3 regions of the Klebsiella sp. PL-2018 genome follow, and region 3 is predicted to be linked to each of the others. Evidence: predicted binding sites of a transcription regulator. Region 3 holds the regulator's gene; each other region holds the start of a gene.

Evidence for each region. The regulator ArgR, encoded in region 3, controls arginine synthesis, uptake and breakdown. The targets are predictions, from matches to a motif close to ANTGAATAAAAATACANT.
Region 1: a site for ArgR is predicted at 4,105-4,122, ahead of argC (N-acetyl-gamma-glutamyl-phosphate reductase). Genes of this name have one in related genera too.
Region 2: a site for ArgR is predicted at 1,290-1,307, ahead of argA (amino-acid N-acetyltransferase). Genes of this name have one in related genera too.

What each region holds. Positions count from the first base shown of each region.
Region 1 is NZ_CP077673.1:178,229-183,478, forward strand. Features, by position in the region: gene ppc (phosphoenolpyruvate carboxylase) at 1-2,647, opposite strand, end outside; gene argE (acetylornithine deacetylase) at 2,906-4,057, opposite strand; gene argC (N-acetyl-gamma-glutamyl-phosphate reductase) at 4,242-5,246, shown strand.
Region 2 is NZ_CP077673.1:4,736,101-4,741,350, forward strand. Features, by position in the region: gene amiC (N-acetylmuramoyl-L-alanine amidase AmiC) at 1-1,112, opposite strand, end outside; gene argA (amino-acid N-acetyltransferase) at 1,340-2,671, shown strand; gene recD (exodeoxyribonuclease V subunit alpha) at 2,713-4,548, opposite strand; gene recB (exodeoxyribonuclease V subunit beta) at 4,545-5,250, opposite strand, start outside.
Region 3 is NZ_CP077673.1:5,286,268-5,291,517, reverse strand. Features, by position in the region: gene aaeB (p-hydroxybenzoic acid efflux pump subunit AaeB) at 1-1,362, shown strand, start outside; gene MKleb_RS24935 (barstar family protein) at 1,502-1,777, shown strand; gene yhcN-B (DUF1471 family stress response protein YhcN-B) at 1,828-2,094, opposite strand; gene yhcN (peroxide/acid stress response protein YhcN) at 2,197-2,460, opposite strand; gene argR (transcriptional regulator ArgR) at 2,815-3,285, opposite strand; gene mdh (malate dehydrogenase) at 3,699-4,637, shown strand; gene MKleb_RS24910 (GntR family transcriptional regulator) at 4,769-5,250, shown strand, end outside.

The sequences.
Region 1 (5,250 bases), 720 kb from region 3:
CGGTGTTACGCATGCCTGCCGCAACGCCTGCGATGGTGACCATCAGCGCTTGTTCAACGCGCGGGTCCGGTTTTTCACCTTTCTCTTCCGCCAGACGTGAACGATGGAGCAGCTCGGCCTGGAGCACGTTCAGCGGGTCGGTATAGATATTACGTAGCTGGATGGACTCCGCGATCCACGGCAGGTCGGCCATCAGGTGGGAGTCGTTGGCGATTGCCAGTACCACGTTGATATCGGCGGACAGCAGTTCACGCAGCTCTTCGCCCAGCTTCCACAGTTCCGGTTTCACCAGACGCTGATCGTAATATTCCGCCAGCCACAGGTCGGCTTTTGAGTAGACCATCTCCAGCATGCCGAGGCGGGTAGAGAAGAACGGCCAGTCGCGGCACATGCTTTCCAGCTCGCTCTGCTTGCCGCCTTCAACGACTTTTTGCAGCGCGGCGCCGGCGCCCAGCCAGGCTGGCAGCATCAGGCGGTTTTGCGTCCACGCAAAGATCCACGGAATGGCGCGCAGCGACTCGACGCCGCCGGTCGGGCGACGTTTGGCCGGACGCGAGCCCAGCGGCAGTTTGCCCAGCTCCTGCTCCGGCGTCGCGGAACGGAAGTAAGGAACAAAATCTTTATTTTCACGCACGTAGCCGCGATACATCTCGCAGGAGACGTCGGACAGCTCGGCCATGATGTCGCGCCATTGCGCTTTTGGCTCCGGCGGCGGCAGCAGGTTGGCTTCCAGAATCGCGCTGGTGTAGAGCGACAGGCTGCTGATGGTGACTTCCGGCAGGCCGTATTTAAAGCGGATCATCTCGCCCTGTTCGGTAACGCGCAGGCCGCCTTTCAGGCTTCCCGGAGGCTGAGAGAGCAGGGCCGCGTGCGCCGGCGCGCCGCCGCGGCCGATAGAACCGCCGCGACCGTGGAACAGCGTCAGTTCAATGCCGGCTTTTTCACAGGTCTTAATTAACGCGTCCTGCGCCTGATACTGCGCCCAGGAGGCGGCCATCACGCCCGCATCTTTCGCCGAGTCGGAATAGCCGATCATGACCATCTGCTTGCCCTGAATAAAGCCGCGATACCAGTCGATATTCAGCAGCTGGGTCATAACGTCGTCGGCGTTATTCAGGTCGTCCAGCGTTTCGAACAGCGGGGCGACCGGCAGCGCGAAGCCGATGCCGGCCTCTTTCAACAGCAGATGCACGGCCAGGACGTCTGACGGCGTTTTGGCCATCGAAATCACGTAGGCCGCAATAGAGCCGCGCGGCGCTTCGGAGATGACTTTGCACGTCTCGAGCACTTCGCGCGTCTCTTCGCTTGGCTCCCACTGGCGCGGCAGCAGAGGACGCTTGGAGTTCAGTTCGCGGATCAGGAAGGCCTGTTTATCGGCTTCTGACCAGCTTTCATAGTCGCCGATGCCGAGATAGCGGGTCATTTCGCCCAGCGCTTCGGTGTGGCGGGTGCTTTCCTGACGGATATCGATACGCACCAGCGGTACGCCAAAGGCTTTTACGCGGCGCAGGGTATCGAGCAGCTCGCCGTTGGCGATAATGCCCATACCGCAGGCTTGTAGCGACTGGTAACAGGCGTAAAGCGGTTCCCACAGCTGCTCGTTTTGCGTGATAAGGCCCGCCGGTTTCGGCAGTTTCTGTCCTTTCAGGCGCGCTTCCAGCCAGGCCTGGGTCTCCATCAGCTGCGTGCGCAGTTTTTTCATCAGGTAACGATAGGGTTCCTGAGCGCCTTCCGCGCCTGCCAGCTCACGCAGCTCGTCGGTGCACTCAACCATCGACAGCTCGGAAATCAGCAGCTGGACATCTTTCAGGAACAGATCGGTTGCCTTCCAGCGGCTGAGCAGCAGGACGTGGCGGGTAATGTCGGCGGTCACGTTCGGGTTGCCGTCGCGGTCGCCGCCCATCCAGGACGTAAAGCGAACCGGAACAAAATCGACCGGCAGCCGATAGTTCAGGTTATCTTCCAGCTGTTCATTCAGCTCGCGCAGGTAGTTCGGTACGCCTTCCCACAGGCTATTTTCGACAACCGCGAAGCCCCATTTGGCTTCATCCACCGGGGTAGGGCGATGCTTGCGGATTTCATCGGTGTGCCACGACTGGGCAATCAGCTGGCGCAGACGGCGCATGACCTGATGACGTTCATAGTCCGCAATGTCGTTGTTATCGAGCTGCTTCAGGCAGCTGTTGATCTCGCCCATCTTGTGGATCAGCGTACGCCGCGTGATTTCGGTCGGGTGCGCGGTCAGCACCAGCTCCAGCGACAGGGATTCAACGGCTTGTTTAATAATCGTTTCGTTGAGATTGGGTTGCTCTTTGAGCTTTCTCAGGGTGCGGGCAATCACTTCCGGATTACTGGCCGCTTCGCCTTTTGGCGAAATGCTGTGGTATTGCTCAGCGGTATTCGCTAGGTTCAGAAACTGGCTAAAGGCGCGCGCCACCGGCAGCAGCTCGTCGTTGGACAAGTTTTGCAGCGTGGTGAGCAGCTCCTGGCGGTTGGCTTCATTGCCAGCGCGAGAAGATTTGGACAACTTACGGATAGTTTCGACACGATCAAGAATGTTTTCTCCCAGCGCATCCTTGATGGTGTCGCCCAGCACCTTACCGAGCATACTGACATTACTACGCAAAGCGGAATATTGTTCGTTCATGTTACCCCAGACACCCCATCTCATTTTATTTTGTTATATCCGGCGCTCGATAATTTGAGCAGTGGATAAGCAACCGTCTTTTATAAAGCCACGTAAAAACCCCCACGTCAATTGTTGCGAAATCGCTTCAGCAAACGAATAAATGGCGGCAATTTGCGAAATTTAACTCGGAGGTCGCTTGATAAGCGTTGCTTATGAAAATGTGATAATTGTCACCCTCTCGCGCCGATAAAATCGCACGAGAGAATGGGTATTTATTTAATGCCAGCAAAAATGGTGAACCACCTGAGTGATGAGCTCGCGGGTCGGCTTAATAAAGCGCGTTTCCAGGTACTCATCCGGCTGGTGGGCCTGGTTGATAGAGCCCGGGCCTAACACCAGCGTTGGGCAGAGGGTCTGAATAAACGGCGCTTCGGTACAGTAGTTGACCACGTCGGTTTGCGCGCCGAGGAGTTTTTCGACGACCTCAACCAGCTTATGGTCCGGCGGACATTCGTAACCGGGGATCGGCGGATGCAGTTCAGAAACGGTCAGGCGACCAGGCCAACGCTCGCTCACCGGCGCCAGCGCTTCGTTAAGGAGCCCGTTGAGATCGTTGAGCGTCATTCCGGGCAGCGGACGAATATCCATATGCAGTTCGCAGCAGGCGCAAATGCGGTTGGAGGCATCGCCGCCGTGAATTGCCCCGAGGTTAAGTGTGGGATACGGGACGGTAAACGCGGCGTAGTGATAACGCTCTTTTAAGTCGTCGCGCAGCTGCATGATGCGGCCAATGGCGTCGTGCATCAGTTCAATCGCGTTGACGCCGCGTGCCGGGTCGCTGGAGTGGCCCGACTGCCCCTGAATGCGAACCGCGTTGGACATGTGGCCTTTGTGCGCGCGTATCGGCTGCAGCGACGTGGGCTCGCCGATAATGGCGCAGTCCGGTCGCAGCTGGGTCGTTTCGGCGAAGTAGCGGGCACCGGCCATGCTGGTCTCTTCATCGGCCGTCGCCAGAATATAGAGCGGCTTTTTCAGCTGAGTGAGGTCAACGTCGCGCAGGGCGTCGAGAATAAAAGCGAAGAAGCCTTTCATATCCGCGGTGCCGAGACCGTACAGCTTATTGTCGTGCTCGGTCAGGGTAAAAGGGTCGCGGGTCCAGCGGCCATCATCAAACGGGACGGTATCGGTGTGCCCGGCAAGCAGCAGGCCGCCAGCGCCGTGGCCGCTGCTGGCCAGCAGGTTGAATTTATTACGCGTATCCGGGACTGGCTGAACTTCAACATTAAAGCCGATATCGCGGAACCAGCCTGCCAGTAAATTGATTAAAGACTCATTGCTTTGATCCAGCGCCTCTTCGGTTGCGCTGATGGAAGGTGTGGCGATCAGCGCGCGGTAAATCTCGATAAAGGGCGGTAATTTGTTTTTCATTGTTGACACACCTCGGGTCGTGATAGTATCAATATTAATGCATTATTTGTGAATAAAAATACATTATCGTTGAGCGTAAGAAAACCCATCGAATGTAAGGATGATGCTCTTACGGCTCAACAGGGTGGGGAAGGCAACGGTCTTCCAGGGCAAATATACGTAAGCAAGAAGGTGAAGAGCCCCAATGTTGAACACGCTGATTGTGGGCGCCAGCGGTTATGCCGGCGCAGAGCTAGTGGCCTATGTAAATCGCCATCCTCATATGACCATAACCGCATTGACGGTCTCCGCGCAAAGCAATGATGCGGGAAAATTAGTTTCCGATTTGCATCCGCAGCTGAAAGGCATTGTCGATCTGCCGCTGCAGCCGATGTCCGATATCAGCGAGTTTAGCGCCGGAGTCGATGTCGTTTTTCTGGCTACCGCGCACGAGGTAAGCCATGACCTGGCGCCGCAGTTTCTCGCCGCTGGCTGCGTCGTGTTCGATCTTTCCGGGGCGTTCCGCGTTAATGACGGCGCCTTCTATGAAAAATATTACGGTTTCACTCATCAGCACCCTGAACTGCTGGAGCAGGCGGTTTACGGCCTGGCCGAGTGGAGCGTCGAAAAGCTAAAAGAAGCCAATCTGATCGCCGTACCGGGCTGCTACCCGACGGCGGCTCAGCTATCGTTAAAACCGCTGATCGACGCGGGGCTGCTGGATCTTAACCAGTGGCCGGTGATCAACGCGACCAGCGGGGTCAGCGGCGCCGGGCGTAAAGCCTCTATCGGCAATAGCTTCTGCGAAGTCAGCCTGCAACCCTACGGCGTTTTCAACCACCGTCATCACCCGGAAATTTCAACCCACCTGGGCGCGGACGTTATTTTTACTCCGCATCTGGGCAATTTTAAGCGTGGGATTCTGGAAACCATTACCTGCCGTCTGAAGCCTGGCGTGAGCAAAGAGCAGGTGGCGGCGGTATTCCAGCAGGCCTATGCGGATAAGCCGCTGGTACGTTTATACGATAAAGGTGTCCCTGCATTGAAAAATGTCGTGGGTCTGCCATTCTGTGATATCGGTTTTGCGGTCCAGGATGAACATATCATCGTGGTGGCGGCGGAAGATAACCTGCTGAAAGGTGCGGCCGCGCAGGCCGTGCAGTGCGCAAATATTCGTTTCGGCTTCGCTGAGACGCAGTCTCTTATTTAAGGTG
Region 2 (5,250 bases), 550 kb from region 3:
AGAATCGATGGAATATCCGGCGCCTTCAGCACCGCGAAGCCCGCCTGCTCAACCCGGTTCTTGTGCAGGTTATTAATGTTGCCCATCTTTTCCAGCACCGCCTTGCCGAACTTCAGGCTGTCGGCGATGGTCAGCGACTGCACCATGTCGAACATCGTGTGGTCGACGTAGCGATCGCCGCTTTTGCTGACGCCGCCGATCAGGTCAGAGGCGTTCTGGGTCTGCGCCAGATATTTAGCCGCGGTACTGGTGGCTCCTTTGGTTGACAGGGCAAACACCGACGATCCGCTGGGCTGGCGGCTGGTAAACGCGTCGGCGTGAATAGAGACAAACAGGTCGGCGCGCTGCTTCTGCGCTTTGGCGACGCGGACCTTCAGCGGGATAAAGACATCCTCGTTGCGGGTCATATAGACCTTCATATTGCCCTCTTTCTCGATCAGCGCGCGCAGCCGTCGGGCTATCTGCAGCACCACGTCTTTCTCGCGGGTGCGGTATTTTCCCACCGCGCCGGAGTCTTCGCCGCCGTGGCCGGGATCGAGCATGATAACAATGGGCCGATCGCGCCCGGCTTTACCCGGTTTAGGCCCGCTCTCCGCAGGCGGAACCTGCCGCTGTAGATCGCCTTTGTTGTAATCTTCGAGCAGCGCCAGCAGCGGATCCTGCACGTCGGTGGCGTTAGCGGGATAGAGGTCCATGACCAGACGCTCTTTAAACCCGGCGACCGGAGCCAGCGCAAACAGCTGCGGTTTCACGTTCTGTTTCAGCTCAAACACCATGCGCACGGTTTGCGGATCGAACTGCCCCACGCGAGCGGATTGAATATAGGGATCGTCACCGCGAATCTGACTCCCCATACCTTTCAGTACGGAGTTGAGATTAACCCCTTCCAGATCCACCACCACACGTTCAGGATTGCTGAGCGCAAACTGCCGATATTTCAGGATATGGTTGGACTCCACGGTGACGCGCGTGTAGGTCGATGATGGCCAGACGCGTACGGCAACCACCTGCGCCGCGGCAGCCAACCCAACCGGACTCACACTCATTAACCACATGGCGCCCGCCCCCTGTAAAAATCGGCGGCGGCTTAATCCTGACTTGTATCCCGACATGCCACTCCCAAGCAGTAAGAAATCATTCGTATTTAAAACAAACAGATTGACCGGAAACTTTAACGAAAGGCGCATAACCTGTCATCTATAAAAGGGTAAACAATCTTTGACACCCTGATTTGGCTCACACTGTTTTCCCGGCTCAGCCAAAAATTGGGGCTTGCGTTTGCCGGCGAAACAGAATAAAAATACAGTAATTACGAATAATCATGCATTGAGGTTGTGTCATGGTGAAGGAACGTCGCACCGAACTGGTAGAGGGATTCCGCCATTCTGTCCCCTATATTAATGCCCATCGGGGTAAAACGTTTGTCATCATGCTGGGCGGGGAAGCCATCGAGCATGATAATTTCTCTAGTATAGTCAATGACATTGGCCTGCTTCACAGCCTGGGAATTCGTCTGGTGGTGGTCTATGGCGCCCGTCCGCAGATCGATGCCAACCTGGCGGAGCATCGTCACGAGCCGGTTTATCATAAACAAACCCGAGTGACTGACGCCAAAACGCTCGAGCTGGTTAAGCAGGCGGCGGGCATGCTGCAGCTGGAAATTACCGCTCGCCTGTCGATGAGCCTCAACAACACGCCGCTGCAGGGCGCCCATATCAACGTGGTCAGTGGCAACTTCATTATCGCGCAGCCGTTAGGCGTGGACGACGGCGTGGATTACTGTCACAGCGGGCGCATCCGGCGCATCGATGAAGAAGCCATTCACCGCCAGCTGGATAACGGCGCGATTGTGCTGATGGGCCCGGTTGCGGTGTCGGTCACCGGCGAAAGTTTTAACCTGACCTCCGAAGAGATTGCGACCCAGCTGGCGATTAAGCTGAAGGCCGAAAAGATGATCGGCTTCTGCTCATCGCAGGGGGTTCACAATCAGGATGGCGAGATCGTCCCCGAGCTGTTCCCCAACGAAGCCCAGGCGCGGGTGGAAGAGATGGAAGCGGACGAAGACTACAGCTCCGGCACCGTGCGCTTTCTGCGCGGCGCGGTAAAAGCCTGCCGCAGCGGCGTGCGCCGCTGCCACCTGATCAGCTATCAGGAAAACGGCACCCTGCTGCAGGAGCTGTTCTCACGCGACGGTATCGGTACCCAGATAGTGATGGAGAGCGCCGAGCAGATCCGCCGCGCCACCATTAACGATATCGGCGGCATCCTCGAGCTGATTAGCCCGCTGGAGCAGCAGGGCATTCTGGTCAGGCGTTCGCGCGAACAGCTGGAGATGGAAATCGATAAATTCACCATTATTCAGCGCGACAACACCACCATCGCCTGCGCCGCGCTCTATCCTTTCCCGGAAGAGAAGATCGGCGAAATGGCCTGCGTGGCGGTGCATCCGGATTACCGCAGCTCATCGCGCGGCGAAGTGCTGCTCGAACGCATTGCCGCGCAGGCGAAGCAAATGGGCCTCAGCAAGCTGTTTGTTCTTACGACCCGCAGCATTCACTGGTTCCAGGAGCGCGGATTTACGCCGGTCGACGTCGACCTGCTGCCGGAGAGCAAAAAAGAGATGTACAACTATCAGCGCCGCTCCAAGGTGCTGATGGCAGACCTGGCCTGATCCCTTCTCCCCGGAAAGCGCGCGGCCGACCGGGGAAAACCTCACTGGGCGGAAAAGATATCCGTCAGGCCGCTGCGTCGTTCGGTACGCGCAGCCACCGCCTGAGTCAGCACCTGCTCATCGGCATAGATCGACAGCTGCCGTTTCGCACGCGTAATGGCGGTATAAACCAGCTCGCGGGTTACCAGCGGCACGCTGCGCGAAGGCAGGATCAGCGCCGCGTGATCGAACTCCGATCCCTGCGATTTATGCACCGTCATCGCCCAGGCGGTATCGTGCTCCGGCAGACGACTTGGCTGTACCGACTTGATGCTGCCATCGGGCATCGGGAACCAGACGCGCAGGCCATCGCCTCTTTCCAGCGCGATGCCGATATCGCCGTTAAACAGCCCCAGCGCGCTGTCGTTGCGGGAGATCATCACCGGCCGTCCTTCATACCAGCGCGAATGCCGCGGTAACGCGATCGCCCGCTTGCGGTTCAGCATCTGCTCCAGCTGTTCGTTCACGCCGCTGACCCCATACGGCCCCTCGCGCAGCGCGCACAGCAGCTGGAATTCGCCAAAGGCGGCGATCATCTCTTCGGGCTCAGCCCGCTCGCGCAGCAGCTGCAGGAAGCGGCCATAGCCCGCCTGTGCCTGATTCAGCATCGCTTCATACTCTTCGGTGGCGCTCAGCGGATACAGGGCGATATCGTCGAACGACTGACGCAGCGTTGCGCGTACCGCGCTGCGCTCGCCGCTGTTCACCGCCCACGCCAGATGGCCGATACCGGAATGGCGACCAAAACGGTAGCTTTTTTGCAGCAGGCACAGGCTGTCGCGCAGCGCACCGGCAACGTTGCCCTCGCCCGCCGGCACCGGCTGGCCGGTCAACCGGGCGAGCTGTGCCGCCCGCGCCGGGGTATAGCCTGCATTAACCCAGGCGCAAATATCCCCCAGCACCGCTCCGGCCTCTACCGACGCCAGCTGATCGCGGTCGCCAAGGAAAATCACCCTTCCGTGCTCAGGCAGCGCGTCGATCAGGCGCGACATCATCGGCAGGTCAATCATTGAGGCTTCATCCACCACCAGCACGTCAAGATGCAGCGGGTTGCCGGCGTGATAGCGCATCCGCTGGCTGCCGGGCTGCGCGCCCAGCAGGCGATGGAGGGTGCTGGCTTCGGTGGGCACCAGCGCCTTTTGTTGGTCGCTGAGAGGGAGGCGGCGCAGCGCCGCGCCGAGGGACTCGGTCAGGCGCGCCGCGGCTTTACCGGTCGGCGCCGCCAGGCGAATACGGCAGCGCGGGTTGGAGAACGTCTGGATCAGCGCGGCCAGCAGTTTAGCGACGGTCGTGGTTTTACCGGTGCCCGGACCGCCGGAAATCACCGAAATCCGTCGGGTCAGGGCGACCGCAGCCGCCACTTTTTGCCAGTCCGTTTCCTCAGCGGGCGGAAACAGCGCGTCGAGCGTCGAAGCCAGCCGGGCTTCATCCACCTCCAGCACCTGATTGGCCTCATTGAAAAAGCGCGCGACGGTTAATTCGTTGCGCCACATGCGGTTGAGGTAAAGCCGTTCGCCGCAGAGGATCATCGGCGTCGGGCGCTCACCGCCGCTGACCGCCTCAGCATCGTTAAGCAGCGGCAGCCAGCCGTCCGGGGCGCCGGTCAGCTCAAGGATCTGCTCACTCAGGCCTGCCGCTTTTGCGCTCAGCAGCTCATCCTCGGCGAGACGCGAAATCGGCAGGCAGACGTGGCCTTCACCGGCATCGCGGCTGAGAATGGCGGCGGTGAGCTTCACCGCCGGATGCGCCTCCTGCGCCACCATGAGCGCAAACTGGACGTCCAGCGGGCGCAGCAGGCGCTGTTCAACCGCCTGCAGTAACAGTTCATCCATGGTCATAGCACAACCTCCTGGGTTTCCCCGGCAAACAGCGCATCGAGGCCGTTAATCAGCGGCAGCGCCGGCCGGGTGGTGAAGATACCCTGCCCGCCGTCCTGCCCGTCCATGCCGCGTAAAAAGAGATAAATAACACCGCCGAAGTGGCGTTCGTAATCATAATCGGCAATGCGGTGGCGTAAATATCGGTGCAGCGCCAGGCTATAGAGCTGGTACTGCAAATCGTAACGGTGCGAACGCATTGCCTGCCGCATCGCGTCCTGGGTATAGGCCTCGCGATTTTCCCCCAGCCAGTTGGATTTGTAATCCAGCAGGTAATAGCGACCGTTGTGGCGAAACACCAGGTCGATAAAGCCTTTCAGCATCCCCCGCACCTGGCGGAAATCGAGCGTTGGGGTATCCACGGAGAGCGGATCGTACTGACGAATCAGCGCATCCAGACGCAGGGGATCCAGCGGCTGTTCGATGGGCAGATAAAACGCCATCTCCACCTGTTTATCGCCTTCGCTCAGCTGATTAAGGGCAATCCCCGCGCCGGGCAGAGGGGTACGCAGCACGCCGTCGAGCCATGCGGTCAGTACCGGGGTCCACTTTTCCTCGAAGCCGCTCAGCTGGAGCCTGGCCGCCATCCAGTCGGCGGGAACCGGCTGGGTAAAATCGAGATCTTCGAACAAACTGTGGAGAAACGTCCCCGGCGACGCGCCG
Region 3 (5,250 bases):
GTCGATAAGGCCTGGAGCGCGCTGGTGCGTCGTACCAACGGGCTGGAAGGGATGCGCGGCAACTTGATCATGGAGTCCTCGCGCTGGGCAAAAGTGAATCAGCGGCTGAAGGCGATCAATACCCTCTCTCTGACCTTAATTACTCAGGCCTGTGAAACCTATTTGATTCAGAATACCCGGCCTGAGATGGTGACGGATGATTACCGCGAGCTGTTTGCTGAACCGGTCGAGACCGTGCAGGACGTGCACCGCCAGCTAAAGCGGATGCGCCGCTTCTTGACCTGGAAGGGAGAGCACAATACGCCGGTAACAATCTACAGCTGGGTAGGCGCTGCGACGCGCTATCTGCTTTTGAAGCGGGGCGTGGTCGGCAATACCAAAATCAGCCGTATTGAAGAAGAAGTGCTGCAAGGCGAAGTGGTGGTGAAGGCGGAATCCGCCGAGCGGCACCATGCGATGGTCAACTTTTGGCGTACGTCTATCTCCTGTATCCTCGGTACGCTGTTCTGGCTGTGGACCGGCTGGACTTCAGGAAGCGGGGCGATGGTCATGATTGCGGTTGTCACGGCCTTAGCGATGCGTTTACCTAATCCGCGGATGGTAGCTATCGATTTCCTCTACGGCACGCTGGCGGCGTTACCGCTGGGGGCGCTGTTTTTCCTCGTGATTATGCCCGCGACGCAGCAAAGTATGCTGCTGCTGTGTATCAGCCTGGCGGTGATGGCCTTTTTTATCGGCATCGAGGTACAAAAGCGGCGGCTCGGTTCGCTGGGGGCGCTGGCCAGCACCATTAATATTCTGGTGCTCGACAATCCGATGAAGTTTGAATTCAACCAGTTTCTTGATAGTGCCCTGGGCCAGATTGTCGGATGCTTCCTTGCGCTGATGGTGATCCTGCTGGTGCGTGATAATTCGCAGGCCCGCACCGGCCGCGTGCTGCTCAACCAGTTTGTCTCGGCGGCGGTATCATCGCTGACCACCAATATGGCGCGACGTAAAGAGAACCACTTGCCGGCCCTGTATCGTCAGCTCTTTTTGTTGCTGAATAAATTCCCTGGCGATATCGCCCGCTTTCGTCTGGCGCTGACCCTGATTATCGCGCATCAGCGTCTGCGCGATGCGCCGGTACCGATAAATGACGATCTGTCGGCCTTTCACCGGCAGCTGCGACGTACCGCGGATCGCGTCATTTCAGCCAGTAGTGATGATAAGCGCCGCTACTATTTTGCCCGCTTGCTTGATGAACTGGATATCTACCAGCAAAAATTACAGCACTGGGAAGCCTCTCCGCAGGTGACCGAGCCGGTACGAAGGCTGGTGGAGATGCTGCATAAGTACCAGCATGTGTTAACCAACAGCTAGCCGCCAGAACCGACGCCGAAGCGTCGGTTTTTTTATCGCTATACTTAACGCTCAGAGTATGAATTCCGCCGTCAGAGTGGAACTACACGCCGGGATGACCGGGCTATGAAAAGTTGCAGGTGTGGACGGGATGCGGGCAATGACTACCTATACCTTTGATTTTGATGAAATAGCTGAGCAGCAGGATTTTTATCGTGAGTTTTCTCGTACCTTTGCTTTAGCGCGTGAGAAAGTGAATAACCTGGATTCTCTGTGGGAAGCCGTGACCGCCGGGCTGTTACCCTTACCGCTGGAGATTGAGTTTATTCATTTAAGCGATTATCAGCGCCGGCGTTTCGGCGCGTTAATTCTGCTCTTTGATGAGGCGGAAGAGGAGCTGGAAGGGGAGCTGCGTTTTAATGTGCGGCAGTCATAAAAAAGCCCCCGACGGAGCGGGGGCAAGTCGTCGGATAAGACGACGAGGGTTTATTTGTACAGCTCAGCCGTAGCGTGCCAGTTATCGCCGGTACGGGCTTCAATAATACGGTAGCTGCTGGCGCCTTCTTTCTCAGCTTTAGCCGCCAGTTCCTGACGCATATCCATCGGCGCGCTGCCTACCTGAGAAACGGAAACGGTGCCCATGGACTGCAGATTTTGCGCCTGTTCGGCGTTCACTTGATTAACGGCGGCGTTTGCGCCGAAAGAGAGAACGGAAGCCAGACCCAGGGATGCGATGATAATTGCGCTTTTCATAATTTTTTCTCCAACCTTAATATTTGCAGCGGCGGGAGGCTTAATGAACCTGGGGCCGCTGGAGAGATTCTGTTTCAGTTAATGACCGACAATCGTTAAATCTTATTTATAAAGTTCAGCCGTTGCGTGCCAGTGGTCACCGGTACGTGCTTCAATAATGCGGTATGAAGAAGCACCTTCTTCTTGTGCTTTTTTGTTCAGCATTTCGTGCATATCCATCGGGGAAGAACTTACCGCGCCGACGGAAACGGTGCCGATTGCCTGACGGCCTTGAGCCTGTTCGCTGTTGATAGAGTCAGCGGCGAAGGCGCCGAAAGACAGAACGGAAAGGATGCTTAATGCTGCTACAGTGGTTTTGATTTTCATGATGTTCACCTCGTCGAATCTTTTTGTTGGGGGTCTTTGTTTCGTGACCCTCATCACAAAATCAAGTATACACTAATCACTGAAAATATTAATACCTTGCTAATTGTTTTTCATGTAAATAATTACAAAGAAATGTCTTTTTTATAACATATAAGAATTAGAAATGTCTTTTCTTCGCCATGCTTGGTCATTATGGCTAATAAAATCATAAGGATAGGTGAATTTGATCTTTTGTGCGCTTAAGCCGGTTTCATCACGTAAATGAATGTATAGAAGCGGAAAAACACACAAAATGTTAAAGAAATGATAATTTTTTGAAGGGATACCCTCCGGCGCTAACCAGAGGGAAGGGCATCAGAGTTCCTGCTCAAACAGGACGAGAATGGCGTCATGCAGCTCTTTAACGGTAAAACCTCTGGCCGGGGTGGTAAAGATAGTGTCATCACCCGCAATGCTGCCGAGAATCCCTTCGGCTTTGCCAAGGGAGTCCAGAAGCCGGGCGATCAGCTGCGCTGCGCCTGGGCTGGTATGAATAACCACGACCGAATCGTTATAATCGATATCCAGCACCAGGTTTTTTAGCGGGCTGGAGGTCGTCGGGACGCCAAGCTCGGCGGGCAGGCAGTAAACCATTTCCATTTTGGCGTTACGCGTGCGTACGGCGCCAAACTTGGTGAGCATACGTGAGACTTTCGATTGGTTGATATTATCGAAGCCTTCCTCTTGCAGGGCCTGAACGATTTCACCTTGAGAGCTGAATTTCTCTTCTTTAAGCAGCGCTTTAAACGCTTTAACCAGTTCTTCTTGTTTTGCCGAACTACGCATAAGTCACCCAATTATGGTGGTAAAAACAACATCATTATGCATAGACATGCATTTTTATGCAAATAATCCGCAGGGGAGAAGCGTAAATAATGTTATGAAGGGCGCATATTTTAGCAAAAAACCCTAATAAGGAACATGCTTTCGTCACGGCGCGCAAATTGCCACAAAAGTAAATGAAATGTTATTAAATGATGTTGTTCTGCTCAATGTGCTGGGTGTATTGTAACCAACAGTCGATCCGGTACTACGCTTTGCTGGATGGTCAGTCTCAGGGAGGAAAATGCGAAGCTGCTGCATCGCTGCGCACGACCACGCATTCTTCAGCCATAATTATTGTAATTGTTCATCTTGTGAATTAAGGTCCAGGCGACGGAGTAACGAAAGACTATTTTAACCATAATAAGGAGTTTAGGATGAAAGTTGCAGTCCTCGGCGCCGCTGGTGGAATTGGCCAGGCGCTTGCCCTACTACTTAAGACCCAACTGCCTTCAGGTTCAGAACTCTCGTTGTACGACATTGCTCCGGTAACCCCGGGCGTGGCGGTTGATCTAAGCCATATCCCTACCGATGTAAAAATCAAAGGTTTTTCCGGCGAAGACGCCACCCCTGCGCTGGAAGGCGCTGATGTGGTGCTGATATCCGCGGGCGTAGCGCGTAAGCCCGGCATGGATCGCTCCGATTTATTCAATGTTAATGCCGGTATTGTGAAAAATCTGGTACAGCAAATCGCCAAAACCTGTCCGCAGGCCTGCGTCGGGGTGATTACCAACCCGGTGAACACCACCGTGGCGATTGCCGCAGAAGTGCTGAAAAAAGCCGGTGTTTACGATAAGAACAAGCTCTTTGGCGTCACAACGCTGGATATTATCCGCTCGAATACCTTTGTTGCCGAACTGAAAGGCAAATCTTCATCAGATGTTGAGGTTCCGGTGATTGGCGGCCACTCAGGCGTGACTATCCTTCCTTTATTGTCACAAATTCCGGGCGTCAGCTTCAGCGAGCAGGAAGTGGCCGATTTAACTAAGCGCATTCAAAACGCCGGTACTGAAGTTGTGGAAGCAAAAGCCGGTGGCGGTTCAGCAACGCTCTCGATGGGACAGGCCGCCGCGCGATTCGGTCTCTCCTTAGTTCGCGCCATGCAGGGAGAGAAAGGGGTAGTGGAATGCGCCTACGTTGAAGGTGATGGTCAATATGCCCGTTTCTTCTCACAGCCGCTGCTGTTAGGCAAAAATGGCGTAGAGCAGCGTCAGTCTATCGGCACGCTGAGCGCGTTTGAGCAGCAGGCGCTGGAGGGGATGCTGGATACGCTGAAGAAAGATATCGCCCTTGGCGAAGACTTTGTGAATAAATAACGTTTCATGAAAAGAAAAGCCGGAGCCTGGGTTCCGGCTTTTTTATGGCTTTCTCCCACCCCTGAATGACTCAACCTGCTGGTAAATCTGCTAAACTCCCCGCGTCTTGAGCGGTAATAAACGAGGACGTTGTGAAAAAAATCGAAAGAAAGCAGACCAGGGACCACATTACGCAAATGCTCCGTTACGAGATCCTTTCCGGTAGCATGAAACCGGGGGATGAACTCGCGCAGGAGAGTATTGCCGAACAGCTGGGGCTTTCTCGTATGCCGGTTCGGGAAGCGCTACAGGCCCTTGAGCAGGAAGGGTTTCTGGTGCGTTTGCCAAACCGCCATATGCAGGTCGCAAGGCTGGCGCCTGACCACGTCAGCCATATTTTCCGGGCCATTGCGGTGATGGCAACGGAGCTTTTTTCATTGGTACCCGCAGCGGCGGGCGAATCGTTGGCGGCCAGCGCGCGCGCGCTGGGGCATCCCGGTGAGCGAGCGCGAGAGCTGGCGTTCCACGAGACGCTCATTTCTTATATTGATAATCGCTATCTGGAAAAAATTTATCAGCAGTTTTTGGATGGTTATATCGGTTATGTCATTCTGTATCTGAAAGAGGATAATCA